Regions from separate parts of the Hyunsoonleella sp. 2307UL5-6 genome, predicted to be linked through region 2. Evidence: riboswitches for the same ligand, from Rfam matches in the RefSeq annotation. Region 2 holds a riboswitch; the other holds the start of a gene.

Region 1 (3,218 bases), on a different contig from region 2:
GCTACTACAATGACGTCTCCCGATATTAGAGCAGGAGTATCACTGTTAATTGCTGCATTGTCAGCAAAAGGTACATCTACCATCCAAAATATTGAACAGATTGATCGTGGTTATGAAGATATTGATGATCGTTTAAGAGCTATTGGTGCAAAAATAGAACGTGTTAACTAAAATTTTAAACCCATGAAAAAAATAGTAACGGTACAATTGCTATTATGTATAATGTTATTTTCTTCTTGTATTGATAAAAAAGAAACACAAAAAGAAAATGTATCTAATAGTCGTATAAAATCACCTTCTCTGGAACTAATTTGGGAAACAGACACTTTACTTACTACTAGCGAAGCTGTTTTATATGATGCATCATCACAAATTATTTATGTAGCAAACGTTAATAATGCCCCGTGGGATAAAGATGATAATGGTTTTATTTCTACAATAAATACCAAAGGAGAAATAATAAATTTAAAATGGATAGAAGGTCTAAGTGGGCCAAAAGGCATGGGTATCTTAAACGGGAAACTTTACGTAAATGATATAGATCGTGTTGTTGAAATAGAGATAGCTACAAAAAAAGTTACTAATACTTATACTGTTGAAGATGTGCCACACTTAAACGATATTACCACCTCAGATAATGCGGTATATGTGTCTGGTTCAAACTCTGATGCTATATATAAAATTGAAAATAGTGAATTGAATGAAATTGCTACAGATAGTTTAGGACGATTAAATGGATTATCCTACCAAAAAGAAGGGATTTACTATGCTACTTCTAGCACACATAATTTTGGTATTTATAGTGAAACCAACAATACATTTAAAACACTAGTTAATGGTGTAGGCCATGGTGATGGTGTTATTAAATTAGAAAATGATGATTTTATAGTATCTAGTTGGCAAGGAGAAATTTTTTATATTCATAGTAAAGATTGGAGTAAAACACAGCTTTTAGATACTAGAGCACAAAAGATAAATGCAGCAGATATTGCATATATACCAGCTACCAAAACACTGTTAGTGCCCACATTTTTTCATAATACAGTAATGGCATATAAAGTTATTACTCATTAAATTGTGATTAAGAAAAAGATATTCTATGTTTAAATGTATATCTTTGTAGTAAAGGTTTAGCATTATGCTAACATAATTAGGAATCATGTGTAAATCATGAGCTGTCGCGCAACTGTAAGTAGTTATTAATCTATAACTATAAGTCAGACACTAGCCTTTTTAAATTGACAATTTGCTTTCGCGATAAAAAGCCAAGTCTAGACTGTATACTTTCCTTTAAGGTAACTTAGTGCAGATAAATGCTTGCCTATTTTTTATTTCGAATAATAAAAAGAAATAAGATGAAAACAATAAAATTACAAAGAGGTCCTCTTTTATGTTGGGATATCTACTCTGGATATCTAGCACAACAAGCTAAAAATTTTAATAGGCAATTAGAATTAGATTTTTTAAAGTCTCTAAAACGGCAATATAATTTATTATTAGACTTCGATTTACTTTTAGAAAACAGAGACTTTGATGCTTTAGTATTAACTAATGCTAATCAAGAAATTTGTTGGGTTAATAAAGGATTTACTAAAATGACGGGTTACTCCACTAAATATGCTGTTGGAAAAAAGCCTAATTTTTTGCAAGGAGAAGCTACATCGAAAACTAAGGTGGATAACATACGAATGCACATAAAACGAGGTATTGCCGTTAAAGAAAATGTTATTAATTATCGCAAAAATGGCGAGGCTTATCATTGTGAAATTCACATTCTTCCTTTAAAAGATCAACATCAAAACATAACACATCTTTTAGCCTTAGAAAATGTGGTAAATAACTAAATACCTCTTTGTTGCAAAATAAAATTTCATCTATTATTTTAAGGTATAGTATTTAAATAACTATTGTTAGCTTAAATTATTTTTCTACATTTTAGTCATCAATATAGTTACATCTTTATTCAATAGTATCAAGGTTATATTTTAAATCCATGTAATTTAGTTGCTCTTGAATTTAAGTATGAAGAAATTGATTTTGTCTATTAGTATCGTCCTTATTTTGTGTATTAATTTAGTGTATTGGTCTACGCATACTACATCAAAAACCTTTGATACTTGCAGTTTACTTGATGGCAGAAGCATGGATACAATAGATTTTAGAAATCACGATTCTGTTTTACTTATTCCCAATGATTTATATAAAAGTGATATTGTTAAAAACCTTATTCAAGGAGAACAATATAGAGCGGCATGGGCTACACCTGTTAAGTTTCCAATTCTCTTTTTAGATACATTAAAAGGAGGTGTTAATGTAATTGAAGAAGGCGGGGGAAAGCAAACACACTCCCTTGATGTAAAGGATGAAAATGGTATTTTATACTCACTTAGAAGTATAAATAAAAACCCAAAGCCCTTAATTCCTGATGTATTAAAAATTTTAGGTTTAGAGAATATAGTAGTTGATGGTATATCATCACAACACCCATATGGCGCACTTTTAGCGGCTAAACTAGCTGATGCTGTAAATATATACCATACCAACCCCAAGGCTTATTTTTTACCAAAACAATCAACTTTAGGCAACTACAATCAAAAATATGGTAACCGACTATTTCTTTTGGAGTATGAAACTGAAGGTGAAATAAATTGGACATTATATAAAAATGTGTTAGAACTTCTAGATACTGATGATTTACAAGAATTTAAAGTAAAACATAAAGATAAAATCTCTATTGATAAAGCAGAATATATAAAGGTGCGTTTATTTGATATGGTAATAGGTGATTGGGACAGGCATGCCAAACAATGGGGTTGGGCTATTGAAGCGATAGATAATATGTATTTAGCACACCCGATAGCAGGAGATAGAGACAATGCTTTTTTTGATATTGAAGGTATAATACCAATGATAGCATCATACAAACACATAACTCCTAAACTTAGGCCATTTGCTTCTGATATTGATTTTTTTACAGGTTTAGTGTATGATATAGACCGCTATTTTTTAATAGGTACAGATATCCATTTATTTATTGAACAAGCAATTGAAATTCAAAGACACCTTACAAATATTAAAATTGATGAAGCATTTATGGTATGGCCAAGGCCAATATCTAAATTACATAGAAAAGAAATCTCAGATAAAATTAAAAGCAGGCGTGATAATTTGATAGAATACGCCAAAACTTTTAAAAAGACAATAGATAAACTTGGTGT
Region 2 (3,218 bases):
TTTAAAATTTAAGTGTTGTTAATATTTGATAGTTTCTATTCGGCATTGGTCTTAATGCCACATTTTGATAGTTTTTATTGTATAAATTGTGTATTCTGAAGTTGATATCATATCTCACTTTTCCGGCTTTATTAAGTAAATATCCAAACCCAATATTTGCTACGTTAAATCCTTCTAAGTCATCTCCTATAATAAAAACTTCACCAGTAAATTGATGTTGATAAAACATAGAAAAAGACTCATGCTGGTATGCAACAGACACATTTCCTTTATGAAAAGGCACATAAATAAGTTGCTTATTTGTTTCTAAATTTTCTGAAACCGTATAAGAATAATGACCACTAAAATCAAACTGATTATGTTTTAATTTAATTTTGGAATGTGCTTCTAATTCCGCACCATAACTTTGAGATTCTGCTACATTAATAGGTTGCCAAACACCTGTATTATCAGGCCGCCACTGTATTAAATCTTTAGTTTTTATGTAATAAGTGTTTAGTTTTAAATTTATATGTTTAAAATTAAGGTTGTGCCCTAAATCAAATTGATAAGAGGCTTCAGGATTTAAATCTAAATTCCCTCCTGGTTGCCAATACAAATCATTAAATGTTGGAATTCTAAAGTTCTTGGAAGCATTAAATAAAATAGAATATACTTGTGAAGCTTTAAAAATTCCATCAACAGAAAACAAAAAAGGATTTTCAAAATCTGAAGTAACGTCTTGTCTGAGGTTAATGTTATATTCAAAAGCAGTTGTAGGCTTATGATTCATTAAAACCGTTGCTGAAAACGCATTGCGTTTAGGGTCTCCAAAACTACTACCGTCACCATCAAAATTGCTGTATTCTAAAATACTTCTAAACTGTAATTTATCAGATACGCGATAATTAAAATTATGATTTAGTAAAAATGTATTCACTTCCCCAAATGAAAAAAAAGCATTGTCTTTATTTTCAAAAAACTTAAACCGTTCTTTAAGATGTACCGCTTTCAATTTAGAAGTAATAGTGCCAGAAATACGCGTCCATTCCAACATAGTTCTGTAATTTTCATCTTCAAACTTACTATTAGATGGCGCTACTAAGGTGCCAGAAAATTGACGTTCTCCATTATAATTTTGATGATACAACTTTAAAACATCAGTTTCAGATATAAAATAACCCAAATTCAAATTTAGATTCAGATTATTAAAAGCACCATTTTCATTCACGCTACCTGTTCCTAAATATTTATAGTCATTATCAGAATCCACATAAGCTACACCTATATTAGCAGTAAATTTAGAATTCCCGTATGACGATGATATATTTGTCATTTTAGTATTAAAACTGCCGTAAGCAAGCCTCACATTTGTATCAAAATGAGAGTTAAATTTTAGATGATTATTTAAATGGATACTACCACCAATGGCACCACTACCATACTGCACGCTACCACCACCGCTTCTAATCTCAATAGCATCAAAATTTGTGGTATTTATGGTATTAAAATCGGTTTGACCATTTAATTGAGAATTGATGTTTATACCATTCCATACCACAGCTGTTTGTGATGCATTCGTACCTCTAAATGATGGTGAAGACACCATACCAAAACCATTTTCTTTAAAGTATAAATTGGAATTAAAAGCTAGTAAACCTGTAAGCGAAACTTGGTTTCTATCAATAATAGAATCATTAAGCGTTTCCACTTTAATTCCCGAAGTGTACTTTACGAGTTTACTATCACTTAAAAAGACTTCATCTAACTTTTGGATAGAGTCTAGCTGTGCTTGAGCAAAATTGCAAAAACCTGTAGTATATAAAAATAGTATAAGAATACGTCGTTTCATAATCTGTAAAACCCTTTACCCGAGAGTTTATATTAGATGATGAATATGGCAGGTCTCCTGACTTATTTAATTTTGTTGTAACCTTCCCAGTGAAAACCAGTGGTATTGTAGTAAACAAAACCCTCTTTTTATGAGGTACTGAACCAAATTCAGCATAAACTTACAGTTGCGGGAACAGTTCTGGCCTTGATAAATATCGCACCAGATTCCCTTTTAATTGATACGTTGGATTTTTAACATGTTTAAAAACCAAATTCGTATCAAACCAAATTCTCTGCAAAAGTAAACATTATGTTTAATCTTTATCTTAAAACTTTAAATAATATTACTTTTGAAATAATTAAAAATTGAATTTTGAGAAAACTCATTTTATTAATTGTTTTGGCTTCAATGGTTTCCTGCAAAAGCGAACCAGCAAAAAAGATAAAAGAAAGAGTTGAAGGTGTTTCATTCAATATTAAATATGCAAAAGGTTTTACCATAAAGCAATATGCAACCTATAAAATTATTGAAATACATAAACCTTGGCCTGAAGCAAAACGAATCTACCGATATGCTTTATTGGAAGATAATTACAAAGCTGATTATTGGATCTATGAGAGACAACGCTTTAATAATACTTTAGAAATACCGATACAAAAAATAGTAGTAACATCAACAACCCATCTTCCCGCTTTAGAATTGTTAGGAGTTGAACAAACTTTAGTTGGTTTCCCCGGAACAGACTATATCTCTTCTGAAAAAATTAGAGAACAATTAGATAAAGGCAATATTAGAGAATTAGGTAAAAATGAAAGTTTAAACACTGAAGTTTTGTTAGAACTAAAACCTGATATCGTAGTTGGTTTTGGAATTGATGGTGGTAATCGAAGTTTAGAAACCTTAAAAAACGCTGGAATACCTGTTATTTTTAATGGGGATTGGGTTGAAAATTCGCCTTTAGCCAAAGCAGAATGGATAAAATTTTTTGGTGCGCTTTACAATAAAGAAAAAGTAGCAGATTCAATTTTTAATCACATTGAAACAAATTATTTAGAAGCTAAACAACTCGCTATAAATGCAACCTTAAAACCAACTGTTTTAAGCGGTGCCATGCATAGTGATATCTGGTATTTACCAAACGGCACAAGTACAGAAGGACAACTTTTAAAAGATGCTAATGTTAATTATTTGTGGAGCGACACAAAAGGAGCTGGTAGTTTAAAACTTAATTTTGAATCGGTTTTTGTAAAAGCTAAAAATGCTGATATTTGGTTAAATCCATCAAATTACTCTAGCTACAAAAGTCTTCAAAATGGTAATGAAAACCACACGCTTTTTGAGGCTTATCAAAATAAAAACATCTATACATTTACAAATACAACTGGTGCAACTGGTGGTGTGTTGT

The links. A riboswitch is a leader RNA that binds a small molecule or an ion and turns the genes downstream of it on or off. The one in region 2 is predicted to bind cobalamin.
Region 1: another riboswitch for cobalamin. It lies ahead of ACKGJY_RS00480 (PAS domain-containing protein); the one in region 2 lies ahead of ACKGJY_RS09340 (TonB-dependent receptor plug domain-containing protein).

What each region holds. Positions count from the first base shown of each region.
Region 1 is NZ_JBLFEN010000001.1:99,491-102,708, forward strand. Features, by position in the region: gene murA (UDP-N-acetylglucosamine 1-carboxyvinyltransferase) at 1-171, shown strand, start outside; gene ACKGJY_RS00475 (YncE family protein) at 184-1,074, shown strand; cobalamin riboswitch at 1,110-1,248, shown strand; gene ACKGJY_RS00480 (PAS domain-containing protein) at 1,356-1,844, shown strand; gene ACKGJY_RS00485 (hypothetical protein) at 2,023-3,218, shown strand, end outside.
Region 2 is NZ_JBLFEN010000004.1:274,653-277,870, reverse strand. Features, by position in the region: gene ACKGJY_RS09340 (TonB-dependent receptor plug domain-containing protein) at 2-1,831, opposite strand; cobalamin riboswitch at 1,861-2,100, opposite strand; gene ACKGJY_RS09335 (ABC transporter substrate-binding protein) at 2,186-3,218, shown strand, end outside.